Regions from separate parts of the Pantoea sp. Ae19-2 genome, predicted to be linked through region 1. Evidence: predicted binding sites of a transcription regulator. Region 1 holds the regulator's gene; the other holds the start of a gene.
The links. Region 1 encodes LexA, which represses DNA repair genes until DNA is damaged. Its sites were predicted from a motif close to TNCTGTATGTACATACAGNA; they were not measured.

Region 1 (7,971 bases):
CCATCACTTCGAAGCGCCTGCACACACGTCGGTTATGCTGGTGTGCGATCGCTGTGCTGGCGTGACCGAAAAGCAGGCTCAGGGCGCGGAGCAGATCATCGCCTCTTTGGCTGAGGAAGCCCATTTTGTCCTCAGAAATAGCGTGATCGAAGCGCATGGCTTATGTGAGAACTGTGCTGAAGTTGAGGCGTGTGAACAGCATGAACATTGTGATCACGATCATCATACTGAAGGGAAAAAGCGCGGTAAGCGGGGCTAGTTTGCACATCCTTGTGCGGTGGCCGGCATGAGCGTACCGACCCGGGTAGGAGCGTCCCTGAAAAGCGTGATTACCAGCGGTAATCTTTGTTAGAACCTTCCCAGGCCGTTACTTCCTTCTCCGCTTCTTCTTTTGCGTAGCCGTAACGTTCCTGGATTTTACCGACCAGCTGATCGCGTTTACCTTCAATGACTTGCATGTCATCATCGGTCAGCTTGCCCCATTTCTCTTTCATTTTTCCTTTGAACTGTTTCCAGTTACCACTCGCTTCGTCTTTATTCATTGCAGACCTCCACGTTATCCTTCGGTTTCGCATTATCTTGCAGTTAAGCAAAATCACGATATAAAGCGCTGGTCATCAGCGCCATTCAAAGTTAATTGTAGTAGGTAATCTCAGGATTGCCGGAAAAAATGAAAATATTATGTATCCTGCGTCATAATTCCGGCTGAGCGGTCAGGCATTGAACCAGGTGCCATTACGCCAGTGCTTACGCCAGACCAGCCACAAGGATAAGCCGCGCAGGGCCAGGAAAACGGCGATAGCCAGCCACAAACCATGGTTGCCCAGCCAAGGCAGTGTCGTGAGCGTCAGGAAGTAACCCAGCGCAGCCACTGCCATGCTGTTACGCATTTCTCTGCCCCGCGTTGCGCCAATAAACATGCCATCCAGTAGATAGCACCAGACGCCGATCAGCGGTAACACCATCTGCCAAATCAGAAAACTATCGGCCGCCTCTTGCAGTGCACGAATAGAAGTCAGCAAAGTCACGATCTGATAGCCAAAAAAAGCATAGGCCAGCGAGAAAAACAGCGCCACTAACAGGGCCTGGCGACAGGCAGACAACCATACCTGCTGCAGTCGGCTACCGTCTTTTGCCCCGTGTGCTTCGCCAGCAAAGGCCTCGACGGCATAGGCAAAGCCGTCCAGGGCATAAGCGGTAAAAGTGATAAACATCAGAAGGATAGCATTTACCGCTACCACATCCGGGCCAATACGGGCACCCAGTACGGTCAGCGAGGCAAAGCAGAGCTGCAAGAGCAATGAGCGCAGTAAGATATCGCGGTTAAGGCGAAGAAGGCGGTGAATATCGCCACGCCAGCTGCGGGCGAGCATATCAAACCTGATACCACGGAGCCTTAATACGCGCCACACCATTGCCATACCGACCAGCAACGTCGCGTATTCTGCCAGCGCGGTGGCGGTGGCAGCACCGGCCACGCCCCAGTGCAGGCCCAGAACCAACCAAAGATCTAACAGGATATTGATGACATTCCCCACCACCAGCAGGATGACGGGTGCCCGGGCATACTGAACGCCCAGCAGCCAGCCCAGGATTACCAGGTTAGCCAGCGTTGCGGGCGCGCTGAGCCAGCGAATATGAATAAACAGGGCAGCCTGTTCCAGCACCGACGGATCCCCACCGACAAAGCGGGTCGCCAATGCGGTGACGGGATAGCGGAGGAAGATAAACAGGATGCCGACCACCAGGGCGATGATCAGTGGCTGTGTCAGCGCACGCGCCAGCGCGGTCTTATCGCCCGCACCGAATGCCTGTGCCGTTAAGCCCGTAGTGCTCATGCGTAGAAAAAGCAGCAACATGAAGACAAAGCTGGTGACGGTCGTGCCTACGGCGACGCCGCCCAGATAGATCGGACTGTCGAGATGGCCAATAACGGCCGTATCGACCAAGCCGAGCAAAGGAACCGTAATATTTGACAGGATCATGGGCAGCGCTAACCGCCACAGTTTTTTATCGGTAGCCGTCAGAAAGCGCATTCGTGAATCCGTGCGATGAACCGCCGGGGTTTCAGGTCAACCCACAGCGGAAAAGTAAGGACAAGCAGGGGAATAGTAAGATTGACGAAAGCCGACAATCTTAACCGGTTTTACAGCCACTCACCGTTACGCACAATGCCCACGGCCAGACCTTCAACGGTCAGTGACTGGGCACGGGTGTCAACAACGATAGGCTCGAAATCATTGTTTTCAGGTAAGAGATGCACCACAGAACCCTGCTTTTTCCAGCGTTTTACCGTGACTTCGTCATCGATGCGCGCCACCACAACCTGACCATTGCGCACGTCCTGCGTTTTGTGTACGGCCAGCAGATCGCCATCCATGATGCCGATGTCTTTCATTGACATACCGCTTACGCGCAGCAGGAAATCCGCTGAAGGCTTGAACATGTCGGGATCCACTTTGTAATGCGTTTCAATGTGTTCCTGGGCCAGTAATGGCTCACCGGCGGCAACACGACCGATCAGCGGCAGGCCCTCTGATGGCTCTTCTTCCATTAACAAACGGATACCGCGGGACGCACCAGAGACAATTTCAATCACGCCTTTACGCGCCAGTGCTTTCAGGTGTTCTTCGGCCGCATTGGGCGAACGAAAACCGAGTTGTGCAGCAATTTCTGCACGCGTTGGCGGCATGCCTGTTTGATTAATGTGGTCGCGAATCAAGTCGTAGACCTGTTGCTGCCTGCTGGTTAATGCTTTCATCCCGCCCCCTGGTTGTTTATACAGTCGCTGTGAGTATATACAGGTATTGGTGAAATGGAAACCAAAACTCAGGTCAAAATCAGTTATTTGAGCCGAGATGGAACGCTTATCGCAAATGCGACCAAAGCAGCGTTCCCCAGACAAAAAGGGCCAGTAATATTGCGATAAAAACGGCAGCGGATCCCATGTCTTTTGCCCGCCCGGCAAGCGGATGACGCTCTTGGCCTGTGCGGTCTACCACGGCTTCTATCGCGCTGTTCAGGACTTCGACAATAATCACCAGCACGACAGAACCAATCATCAGGATGCGCGAAACAGTATCGACATCCAGCCAGCAGGCCAGGATAATCGCCACCACTGCGGCAACCGCTTCCTGACGAAAAGCGGCTTCGTGCTGCCAGGCAGCACGCAGACCTTGCCATGAATAGCCGGCCGCTTTCACAATACGGTTAAGGCCGGTGGCATTATTTGTCATAATAAAGGAACTCTTTTCAAAGGATTGACGTCAATATTGGGCAGCGCACAATTGTCGCTGTCACAGATTTTTGCTGCGCTTTCTGATAAGCTTGCGCCGCTTTGCTAACAAGAGGCTTCATATTGTCTATGTCAGGTTGGCGTATACTTTTTTATAAATTACTGAATTTACCCCTTTCGTTTCTGGTAAAGAGTAAGGCCATTCCGGCCGATCCCGTATCCGAACATGGGCTGGATCCTACCCGGCCTATTATGTATGTCCTGCCTTATGATTCAAAGGCCGATCTCCTCACTTTGCGTGCGCAGTGCATCCGGCACGATCTGCCCGATCCGCTCTCACCACTGGAGATTGACGGGGCCCTGTTGCCGCGCCATGTCTTTATTCACGACGGTCCGCGCGTGTTCCCCTATTTCGTGCCCAGCGTCGAGTCGGTAAAAATCTTCCACGAATATCTTGATCTGCACCGCAGTAATCCTGAGCTTGATATTCAGATGTTACCGGTTTCAGTTATGTTTGGTCGTGCACCTGGCCGGGAAGTGCAGGGTGAAGACAATCCACCGCATTTGCGCTTGCTTAACGGCGTACAAAAATTCTTTGCCGTGCTCTGGCATGGACGTGACAGTTTTGTGCGCTTCTCACCGACCGTCTCTCTGCGTCGTATGGCGACTGAGCACGGCACGGATAAATCCATCGCCCAGAAACTGGCCCGGGTTGCCCGTATCCACTTTGCCCGTCAGCGTCTGGCGGCTGTTGGCCCGCGCCTTCCCGCGCGCCAGGATTTGTTCAACCGCCTGCTGCAATCGAAGGCGATTGAAAAAGCGGTAGAAGACGAAGCACGCAGTAAAAAGATTTCCCATGAGAAAGCGCAGCAGAACGCCATCGAGATGATGGAAGAGATTGCCGCCAACTTCTCCTATGAAGCCATTCGCGTGACGGACCGGGTAATGGGCTGGCTCTGGAGCCGCCTCTATCAGGGTATCAATGTGAACGGCGGTGAGCGCGTGCGTCAGTTGGCGCAGGACGGACACGAGATCGTTTATGTGCCCTGCCACCGCAGCCACATGGATTACCTGCTGCTGTCTTACGTGCTGTATCACCAGGGGCTGGTACCGCCGCACATCGCCGCCGGTATTAACCTGAATTTCTGGCCTGCCGGGCCGATTTTCCGCCGTCTGGGTGCCTTCTTTATTCGCCGTACCTTTAAGGGCAACAAGCTCTACTCCACCGTTTTCCGCGAATATCTGGGCGAGCTTTTTACCCGCGGCTATTCCGTCGAGTACTTCGTTGAAGGCGGCCGTTCACGTACTGGCCGACTGCTGGATCCTAAAACCGGGACGTTATCCATGACGCTGCAGGCCATGTTGCGCGGCGGTACGCGCCCTATCACGTTAGTGCCTATTTACATCGGCTATGAACACGTCATGGAAGTGGGAACCTACGCGAAAGAACTGCGCGGTGCCGTTAAAGAGAAAGAAGGCTTTATGCAGATGGTGCGCGGCTTGCGCAAGCTGCGTAACCTCGGCCAGGGATACGTGAATTTTGGTGAGCCGCTGCCGCTGATAAATTATCTGAACAAGCGCGTTCCTGAATGGCGGGATTCTATCGATCCCATTGAAGCCCAACGCCCGGGTTGGTTAACCCCAACGGCGAATGATATCGCGGCCACCATCATGGTGCGAATCAATGAAGCCGGCGCGGCGAATGCCATGAACCTGTGCGTGACCGCCCTGCTTGCTTCACGTCAGCGCTCACTAACTCGCGAGCAGCTGATTGAGCAACTGGAGTGCTACACCCAGTTGCTGCGCAATGTGCCCTACTCACCGGATGCAACATTGCCAGACATGTCCGCCGAAGCCTTGCTGGACCATGCCCTTAGCATGAACAAGTTCGAGAGTGAGAAAGACAGTATTGGTGACATCATTATTCTGCCGCGCGAGCAGGCCGTGCTGATGACCTACTACCGTAATAACATTCATCATATGCTGGTAATGCCAGCGCTGATTGCGGCGATTGTGCAGCAGCACCGTAATCTGAGCGAAGCCGAACTGCTGCGTCAGGTCAGTCTGATTTACCCCATGCTGAAGAGCGAACTGTTCCTGCGCTGGAGCAATGACCAACTGCCGCAGTTGCTCACTGATTTGTGCCAGGAACTGACGCGTCAGGGGCTGATTACCATTGAAGCGGGCCTGCTGTCGTTCAATACCGCGCGTTACCGTACGCTTCAGCTGCTGGCCGCAGGTGTACGTGAGACGCTGCAGCGCTACGCCATTACTTTCTCCATCCTGAGTGCCAAGCCCACCATCAACCGTGGCACGCTGGAAAAAGAGAGCCGTACCCTGGCGCAGCGTCTGAGCGTGTTGCACGGCATCAACGCGCCGGAGTTCTTTGATAAAGCGGTGTTCTCCTCACTGGTGCTCACACTGCGTGATGAAGGCTATATCAGCGACAGTGGCGATGCAGACGTGGCGCAGACGCTGGCGACCTGGCATATCCTGGCTGAGCTGGTTACCAGCGATGTACGCATGACCATTGAGAGCGCTGTCGCGCACGATTAACGAGTCAGCGACAACGAAAAAGGCGACCATTGAGGTCGCCTTTTTTATCCGCGTGCTGGCATGGCGCAACTACCCGCTTTGACCCACTTTCCAATCCACAAGCTGGCTGTGATGTCCTGTCAATGGCGTTTAAAGAAGCTGTGAAAACGGCGGCGTATTCATCAGCACGCCCAGAAACAGAACCAGTCCTACGTAGTTGTTGTTCAGAAAAGCGCGGAAACAGGCCTGGCGATCGCGCTCTGCGATCAGCTTTTGCTGATAAACAAACAGCCCGCCAGCCAGCAATAGTGTCCAGTAAAACGCCCCGTTCAGATCCAGAATCATCCCTACCCACGCCATGAGTACCAGCGTCGCCAACTGCAGCAAACCAATAATGAATTTGTCGTAGCGGCCAAACAGTATCGCCGTTGATTTAACGCCAATCTTCAGGTCATCATCGCGATCGACCATGGCATATTGCGTGTCATAAACCACCGTCCAGCAAATGTTAGCCAGAAATACCAGCCAGCAGACAAGAGGTAAGGACTCACTAACTGCCGACCATGCCATGGGAATCGCCCAGCCAAACGCCGCGCCAAGCACCACCTGCGGCAAATGCGTATAGCGCTTCATAAACGGATAGACCCAGGCCAGTGCCAGGCCCACGACCGAGAGCATGATGGTCATCAGGTTCATGCTCAGCACCAGGGCAAAGGCAATCAGTCCTAACACCACAAATAAGTATTTGGCCTCTTTCGCGGTGACGGCACCGCTTGCCAGCGGCCGGTGCTTCGTGCGCTCGACATGACCATCGACCTTGCGATCGGCATAATCATTGATGACACAGCCTGCGGCGCGCATAACAAATACCCCGGCGACAAACACCGCCAGTATGTGTAGGGGCGGAACAGCCATCTTTGCCAACCACAGCGCCCACAATGTTGGCCACAGCAGCAGCAGAGCGCCAATCGGCTTATCAATGCGCATCAGGCGGCTGTAAGCCTGCCATTTCGTCATGTTTTGTGTGTTCTGCACAGGTCAAACCCTTAACCTTGATCACGATAGAGCGGCGAAGCCGGTAAAAACAGTTCCGTTAACAGCAGCGGTTTCCCTGACAGTCGCAGGCGCGAGCGGCGTCCCCAGAGCGCATCAACGCGGCCAGGTTCAATGAAATCGCGGGTCAGCGTTGAGGACGAGAACAGGTAACGCCCCAGCGGGCGCGTACCGAGTTGCTGTAACATCGCTTCCGGGCCGTTGAGGGTACTTTCTGGCACCAGCGTGCGCCCTGCCAGCCAAGGTTCCTCATCCCCGTAGAGAATGACTTCTCGCAGCCAGAAACGCTGCTCGGCAGGGAGTAATGCCCCTTCATCGCCGAGTTCATCGGCGGAGATAAAGCCCTCACGTACAGGTTCCACCCTGACCTTCTGGCAATGCTGTTCAAAACGTCGCGTCATGGAATCCTCTTCCATTAGCCAGTCACGAAGCGGTTGCGTCAATGCGGCATCGTCCAGCGCTAGCCAGTTAAGTGAACGTAACGAACGGAGCGGGTCTTGCGTCATGGCACTTTCCCCTAAAAATTTTCAGAGAGGTAGTTTAGCGCAGAGCGATACGAGGAACACCCGTCCTGAATGCTGAGAACGTGATTACTCGCGTTTAAGCCGGTTACTGTTTGCCAGCCACAGCGTGATCACCAGCAGCAGGATGGCCGCAGAGTAGCACAGCGTATCAAAGGGATTTTTATGGTCGACGATGATCAGCCTGATGATGGCCGTAATCCCGATATAGACAAAATAGCGCAAGGGAAAATGGTAGCCCGACTGAAAGTACTTCACGATGAGTGCAATGAACTCAAAGTAGAGAAAATAAATCACAATGCCCTCAATTAGCAGGTAGGAGGACGCCTGCTCACCGGTGCTAAACAGCACATTGGCCAGATGTACCGTCTCCTTGCCCAAAAATACCATCAAAATGAAGGCCAGGATCAACAGCCCCGCGTTCAGCACCCACTGCATCAGGCGCGCAATCTTCTGTGCTGCAGGATTTTTATCACTCATGTCACGCCTCGAGAATCGAATGGAGTTCGGTTAGCGTTATCATGCTTTAGTGTGACCTAAATCACAATATAGCCGTCAGGCTTACCGCATCCGCTGCCCTCTCCGACACAACGTTGAGACGTGCCGTGTTCCCTGTCAGGCAGGGTG
Region 2 (7,971 bases), 3.4 Mb from region 1:
TGGGAAAAAACCGGCAGGCAGGCGATAGAGAGCTCACCCTGGCGAAACTGGCGTAATCCCTCTGCGGCATCAATGATGCGATCCAGCCCATACCATGAGCGCTGCACTTCTTCGAACAGCCGTAAGCCCTGTACGGTAGGCTGTAAGCGGCCGCGCACGCGCTCAAACAGCGTCAGACTCAGCTGCCGTTCCAGTCGCGCCAGCTCGCGGCTGACGGTAGGCTGGGACGTCTGCAGCAGAGTCGCAGCCTGCGTGAGGTTTCCGCTGGTCATAACAGCATGAAAAATCTCGATATGCCGCCAGTTGATTTTTGCCATGCATCATTCCATATCATTTTTGCATAGATGCTATTAAAACAGATATTTTTCGGCATGGCACGATTCTGGCTTAATGGTTTTATTGCCACAGGAGAACCCCATGCCTCGTCCACTTAATACCACCGAAACCGCCCTGAACGTCGATAATTTACTGCCGCTGGCACGTCAGTACAGCGGCCCGTTCTGGGTTTATGATGCGCAGGTTATCCAACAGCGTATTGCTCAACTCCACGCATTTGATGTGGTGCGCTTTGCGCAAAAAGCCTGTTCTAACACCCACATTCTGCGCCTGATGCATTCTGCGGGCGTTAAGGTTGATTCGGTTTCCCTGGGCGAAATTGAGCGTGCGCTGGTGGCCGGTTTTCAGCCCGACAGTGACGAAATCGTATTCACTGCCGATGTCCTGGATAACCCTACGCTTGCCAGGATTGCAGAGCTTAAGGTGCCGGTTAACGCCGGATCCGTCGATATGCTGCATCAACTGGGTGCCGTTTCGCCAGGACATGCCGTCTGGCTGCGCATTAACCCCGGCTTTGGTCACGGGCACAGCCAAAAAACCAATACCGGTGGCGAAAACAGTAAGCACGGCATCTGGCCCAGCGATTTGCCCGCTGCTCAGGCGGCCATCGAACAATATGGACTGCGCCTGATCGGCATTCATATGCATATCGGTTCAGGCGTGGACTATGCGCACCTGCAGCAGGTCTGCGATGCCATGGTGGATTTGGTCGTGGAATTTGGCCAGGATCTTGAGGCTATCTCTGCCGGAGGCGGTTTATCCATTCCCTATCACTACGGGGAAGAGGCGATCGATACCGATCACTATTTTGGCCTGTGGGACACGGCACGCCAGCGCGTGGCGGACCATCTGGGCCATGCCGTGAAGCTGGAAATCGAACCCGGCCGTTTCCTGGTCGCGGAGTCAGGCGTGCTGGTCTCTCAGGTTCGGGCAGTAAAAGAGATGGGCAGCCGCCACTTTGTGCTGGTGGATGCAGGCTTCAGTGATCTGATGCGCCCCTCCATGTACGGCAGCTACCATCATATCTCTGTGATGGCGGGCGATAACCGGGCGATCGATGAACAGGCAACGATCGACAGCGTGGTTGCAGGCCCTCTGTGCGAGTCGGGCGATGTTTTCACACAGCTTGAAGGTGGCAAGGTGGAAACCCGCGCTATTCCGGCCGCGAAAGTCGGGGATTATCTGGTGTTTCACGACACCGGCGCTTACGGCGCATCGATGTCCTCAAACTACAACAGCCGCCCACTGATTCCTGAGATCCTGTTTGAAAACGGCGAGCCGAGAGAAATCCGCCGCGCGCAGCGCATTGAAGATCTGCTGGCGCTGGAATGAGGCTACTGCGCCTGTTGAAAGACGATGACTGACAGGCCAGCCGTGCCACCGCACGGCTGGTCGTCCCCGTCAGGGGGCTGGATAGGTGTAACGGCGATGGATCGCTTCGAGTTCTTCCAGAACCTCATTGCTGAGCGTTACGTTGGCGCTGTCGATATTGATCTTTAACTGATCCAGCGTGGTTGCGCCCAGCAGGGTGCTGGACACAAAAGGTTGTTGACGAACAAACGCCAGTGCCATTTGTGAAGGATCAAGCTGATGTTTTTGGGCCAGCGCCACATATTCCGCCACCGCCAGTTGAGACTGCTCACCGCTGTAGCGGGTAAAGCGGCTAAACAGGGTATTACGTGAACCCGCGGGCTGCGCGCCATTCAGGTATTTACCGCTCAACGTACCAAACGCCAGGCAGGAATAGGCCAGCAGCTCCACGCCTTCATGCTGGCTGATTTCCGCCAGGCCCACTTCAAAACTGCGATTTAGCAGGCTGTAGGGGTTTTGAATAGAGACGATACGCGGCAGTTCATGCTTTTCTGCCAGCTGCAGATAACGCATGACGCCCCACGGCGTTTCATTCGACACGCCGATATAGCGGATCTTACCTGCCCGCACCTGCTCAGCCAGAGCCTCCAGCGTTTCTAACAGCGTGACAGGGACGCTGTTCTCACTGTACTGATAGCCCAGCTTGCCAAAAAAGTTGGTTTGACGCTGCGGCCAGTGAAGCTGATACAGATCGATGTAGTCGGTGTTTAAACGTTTCAGGCTGGCATCCAGCGCCTCGCGAATATTTTTGCGATCCAGCGCCATATTAGGACGAATCGACGCATCGTTGCCGCGCGTTGGGCCGGCAACTTTACTGGCAAGAACGATTTTGTCTCGGCTACCGGTCTTTTTTAACCAGCTGCCAATATATTTTTCGGTCAGCCCCTGAGTTTCGGGCCGCGGGGGAACAGGATACATCTCGGCAGTATCAATCAGGTTGATGCCCGAACTGAGGGCTAAATCCAGTTGAGCGTGGGCGTCGGCTTCGCTGTTTTGCTCACCAAACGTCATGGTGCCCAATCCAAGCTGGCTCACTTCCAGCGAGCTATGGGGGATACGGTGATAGTGCATTGCCGGCTTCCTTTTCTGTAGGGATAAGTAATATGACTTCAGGGACTATAGCGCGAGGCGTAGCGGCTAAGAAAGGGGGATAACAGAGAGAAATAGCCTGCCGACGCGGGGGAGGGGCGACAGGCCGATACTTTTCGCATCTAACGTTCAATAATGGTAGAAACGTCGTCACTGTTGATCTGCACCGTATGGCCTGACTGATCGGTGTATTGCACCAGCCCCGTTTCTTTATCAATGCTCGGTTTCCCTTCGGTCATAATCATCCGGCCATCTTTTGTTGCCATAACATAATTGGAACTGCATCCACCCAATGTCACCGCAGCAACGGCCAATAATACAATTTTACTCAGCCCTTTCATTATGCTCATCCTCACGAATCGTCCACTGCAAAAAGTGTAGTAATAAATCCTTTTACCGATTGGGTTAATCGTATCAATCTGAAAATAACCGGGCGGCGCGGAGCCGCCCTTGACAACATTAGTGCGTTTTTTTCTTACTGCGCATCAGGTTAAGGCACTCAACGGCCATCGAGAAGAACATGGCAAAATAAATGTAACCTTTTGGTACATGCACCGCGAAACTTTCCAGGATCAGGGTAAAACCCACCAAAATCAGGAACGAGAGAGCCAGCATTTTGACCGATGGATGACGATCAACGAACTCGCCAATACTGCGGGCAGCGACCATCATCATTAATACCGCAATTACCACTGCCGCCATCATAATAAACAAATGGTCGGAGAGGCCCACGGCCGTAATAACGGAGTCGAGACTAAAAATGATGTCGAGCAACATGATTTGAACAATGGCACCCATGAAAGAGTGAACGTTGGTTTTGTGCTCGGCTTCTTCGCCTTCTATCGTTTCATGAATCTCCATGCTGGACTTCCACAGCAAGAATAATCCACCAAACAACAGGATGAGATCGCGTGCTGAAAAAGCATGATCCATGAGGGTAAACAATGGGTTGGTCAGTCTTGCGACCCAGGCAATAGAGGCCAGTAAACCCAGACGCATCAGCATTGCGCCCATTAAACCGATACGGCGTGCGCGGGCTTGCTGATGTTTGGGGAGTTTTGCCACCACTAACGACAGAAAGATAATGTTATCAATGCCCAGAACCACTTCCAGAATGGTCAGGGTGCCCAGCGCCAGCCAGGCGTTGGGATCGGTAATCCACTCGAACATACCTGCACTCATATCCTAAACGAAAATTAAACAAAGATTATACGCACCAAATTTGTCTAACTCACATTTAAATAACGCCAGGGACGCGAGAATAAGGTTGTCAGACCAGAAAATGGCGTGCCAGAAGCGGGCCTGTAAAACTTTTCTTGAGATAAAAACCGCGTGGCAGCGTCATGATGGGCTGCCCGCGATCGCCGATCCCTTCCGTTAAGGCTTTGCTGTTTGCTGCCTTGGGGCGAATCTGCAGCCAGGCACCGTGACGGGCGGTGATGCGTTCTACCTGACCCAGTACGATCATATCCATCAACTCCTCCCAGTCCTGGCGCAGCATCTCGTCTTCCTGCGCGTCGGGGCTCCACAGCAGCGGCGCGCCAACCCGACGTTCGCCTAACGGAATGTCACGTTCGCCCTCTACCGGCATCCACAGGACGCGCGCCAGCTTATGGCGGACATGGCTGTTTTGCCAGGTGACGCCGCTGTTTCCGGTGAGAGGCGCAACGCAAACAAATGTTGTTTCCAGCGGTTTACCATAGCGATCGACAGGGATCGTTTTTAGTTCAATTCCCAGATGTGCGAAATCCTGTTCTGCTTTACTGCCCGCACTGGCACCCAGATGCCATTCCAGCAGCATTCCGACCCAGCCTTTATCCCGTTTCAGGTTGGCCGGTATCGGAATGCCTGCCTGACCGGCCAGGGTTTGCAGCGTTAAACCTGCCAGTGACTGGGCGCGCGATAACAGTGTTGACTCGTCTTCAGGTGGCCCGGGAAGGAATGTCATGTGAATAACTCATAATGATTAATAATTAAGCAGCCTGCGGCAGCCTCAGGTTTTCCACAGGAAAGAACGCGGTATAACTCACATAATAACATGAAACATAGTACTTTTTTTTACAGCGAAATTGGCAGGCTCCAACGAATGTCGCAGGTTATCCCAACTTGCTCTCAATAATGAACAGGATCTTAAGCCCAGTTATCCACAGAAAAATGGGATAACCCCGTTTCAGGTTGCCTACTGGTTCCATTTACAGCCTTGACTTTACTGTTTTTCAACAAAAATTAAGCCGTTTGATGCAAGCTTGAGCCGATCGCTGTGGATAAAAAGCATTGTGATGGATCTTTAGCCAATTGTCAGCGCGAAGGAATTATCCGCCTCCTTTCCGCCAGGGTAAAAGGCAGCAGGGCAAAAAAAAATTTTTATATTTCAATAGGAAGTCGTGGTCTGGTGTTTGGCACCTTCAGATTCATCCTGGTACGTTATTCAGTTAACTCCCGTGTTCTGCACAAAGCTATCCACAGAAAACGTGAATAAGATCTCTCTTTTTACGGCCTTTTGTTTATAACTTCGCATGAGTCTGTGAGTTATCCCGACTTTACGCCTCAAAGCGCCCGCAAATCCAGTGGTTTACCGCCTGTAAGGAGTGTGAAACAATCAGACCATTCAAATTTAGCTTTTGAGGTAGTCCAGTGATCGATGATGATGGCTACCGCCCGAATGTTGGTATCGTAATTTGTAACAGGCAGGGGCAAGTGTTATGGGCCAGGCGCTTTGGACAGCACTCCTGGCAATTTCCTCAGGGAGGCATCAATCCCGGTGAAACCGCGGAACAGGCGATGTATCGCGAACTGTTCGAAGAAGTCGGATTACACCGCAAAGATGTTCGAATACTTGCATCTACCCGTAACTGGTTGCGCTACAAGTTGCCAAAACGTTTGGTGCGTTGGGACACAAAACCGGTTTGTATTGGTCAGAAACAAAAGTGGTTTCTTCTGCAGTTGATGTGTAATGACGCAGACATTAATGTGCAGCACAGCAGCACGCCGGAATTCGACGGCTGGCGGTGGGTAAGCTTTTGGTATCCGGTCCGTCAGGTTGTCTCCTTTAAGCGCGATGTTTATCGTCGGGTGATGAAAGAGTTCGCTGGCGTAGTGATGTCCATGCAGGAGAGTGCGGTGCAGCGAAATCATCCTGCCCATCGACGTAAAAGAGGATAGGCCACGCCCTTTATGCTCACTCAGTTGCGAGAAATTGTTGAAAAGGTGGCGAGTGCGCCACGTCTGAATGAAGCACTCGACATTCTGGTTAATGAGATCTGCCTGGCGATGGAAACGGAAGTCTGTTCCGTCTACCTCGCCGATCACGAACGCCGGTGTTATTACCTGATGGCGACACGCGGTCTGAAAAAACCGCGTGGGCTAACGGTCAAGCTGGCGTTTGATGAAGGTATTGTCGGTCTGGTGGGGCGACTCGCTGAGCCGATTAACCTTGCCGATGCGCAGAGCCATCCCAGCTTTAAGTACATTCCTTCAGTAAAGGAAGAGCGCTATCGCTCTTTCCTTGGCGTGCCTATTATCAGCCGCCGCCAGCTTATGGGCGTGCTGGTGGTTCAGCAGCGTGAACATCGACAGTTTGACGAAAGTGAAGAGTCGTTTCTCGTTACCCTGGCCACGCAGCTGGCTGCCTTACTGTCGCAATCGCAACTGAGTCAGTTGTTTGGTCAATATCGTCTGGCACGCATTCGGGCTATTGCTGCCGCCCCAGGCGTTGCCGTCGCGCCGGGCTGGGTAGACGAAACCCAGCCCTTACTCGATCAGGTTTCTGCCGCCTCAACGCTGGATCCGCAGCGTGAACGCGAGCGTTTGTCGCTGGCCATGGCCGAAGCCGCCAGTGAATTCCGTCGCTTCAGTAAACGCTTTACCGCCAGCGCGCAAAAAGAGAGTGCGGCGATCTTCGATCTCTACTCGCACCTGTTAACGGACGCACGCCTGAAAAAGGATCTTTTCGCAGAGATCGAGCGGGGATCCGTTGCCGAGTGGGCGGTCAAAACCGTCATTGAAAAGTTTGCCGCCCAGTTTGCCAGCCTGACGGACAGCTATCTGAAAGAGCGCGCCGGCGATCTGCGGGTGTTGGGTCAACGTTTGCTGTTCCATCTCGATGATTCTCTGGTAGGCGTGAACGCCTGGCCTGAGCGTTTCGTGCTGGTGGCTGACGAACTCACCGCCACAACGCTGGCGGAAATTCCGCACGAGCGTCTGGCAGGGATTGTGGTACGCGACGGCGCGGCGAACTCCCATGCGGCCATTTTGACCCGGGCGATGGGCATTCCGACCGTCATGGGTGCGGACATTCAACCCAGTCAGTTAAATAAACGTTTGCTGATTGTCGATGGCTATCGCGGTGAACTGCTGATCGATCCTGAACCGGTTCTGGTGCAGGAGTACCAGCGGCTAATCAGTGAAGAAAATGCCCTCAGCAAAATGGCTGAAGGCGGCGTGGACAGGCCGGGCGAGCTGCGTAGCGGTCAACGTATACAGGTTATGCTGAACGCGGGGCTGAGCCCGGAGCATGAGCAAACGCTGGGCAGCTGGGTTGACGGTATTGGCCTTTACCGCACTGAAATTCCCTTTATGCTGCAAAGCGGTTTTCCATCGGAAGAAGAGCAGGTTGCTCAGTATCAGGGCATGCTGCAGCTGTTCCACGAAAAGCCGGTTACGCTGCGCACGCTGGATATCGGGGCAGATAAGCAGTTGCCTTACATGCCGATCAGTGAAGAGAATCCTTGCCTGGGCTGGCGGGGCATTCGTCTCACGCTCGACCAACCAGAGATTTTTATGGTGCAGGTGCGCGCGATGCTGCGTGCTAACGCCGCGTCAGGCAATTTGAGTATTTTGTTGCCGATGATCAGCCATATCGATGAGATAGACGAAGCCAGGCGGCTCATTCAGCGTGCCGGGACAGAAGTGGAAGAGATGCTCGGCTATACCATTCCGGCGCCGCGCATCGGGATTATGATTGAAGTGCCTTCTATGCTGTTTATGATCCCGCACCTCGCGTCGCGCGTCGATTTTGTGTCTGTCGGGACCAATGACCTGACGCAGTATTTACTGGCGGTGGATCGTAACAATACCCGCGTGGCGAACCTGTATGATTCGCTGCATCCGGCTATGCTGCGTGCGCTACAGGCAATTTCTATTGAAGCCCATTTGGCGAATCTGGAATTATGCTTA

Region 2: mutH (DNA mismatch repair endonuclease MutH) is a predicted target of LexA. The motif match lies at 4,977-4,996, and genes of this name have one in related genera.

The regions. Positions count from the first base shown of each region.
Region 1 covers NZ_JBCHWE010000001.1:3,637,929-3,645,899, forward strand. The annotation lists gene zur (zinc uptake transcriptional repressor Zur) at 1-259, shown strand, start outside; gene AAIE03_RS16735 (CsbD family protein) at 330-542, opposite strand; gene dinF (MATE family efflux transporter DinF) at 714-2,036, opposite strand; gene lexA (transcriptional repressor LexA) at 2,147-2,761, opposite strand; gene AAIE03_RS16750 (diacylglycerol kinase) at 2,868-3,236, opposite strand; gene plsB (glycerol-3-phosphate 1-O-acyltransferase PlsB) at 3,365-5,791, shown strand; gene ubiA (4-hydroxybenzoate octaprenyltransferase) at 5,921-6,805, opposite strand; gene ubiC (chorismate lyase) at 6,817-7,329, opposite strand; gene psiE (phosphate-starvation-inducible protein PsiE) at 7,414-7,824, opposite strand.
Region 2 covers NZ_JBCHWE010000001.1:243,642-251,612, forward strand. The annotation lists gene AAIE03_RS01165 (LysR family transcriptional regulator) at 1-317, opposite strand, end outside; gene lysA (diaminopimelate decarboxylase) at 418-1,668, shown strand; gene AAIE03_RS01175 (NADP(H)-dependent aldo-keto reductase) at 1,738-2,778, opposite strand; gene AAIE03_RS01180 (YgdI/YgdR family lipoprotein) at 2,919-3,137, opposite strand; gene AAIE03_RS01185 (TerC family protein) at 3,256-3,966, opposite strand; gene mutH (DNA mismatch repair endonuclease MutH) at 4,067-4,744, opposite strand; gene rppH (RNA pyrophosphohydrolase) at 5,431-5,958, shown strand; gene ptsP (phosphoenolpyruvate--protein phosphotransferase) at 5,971-7,971, shown strand, end outside.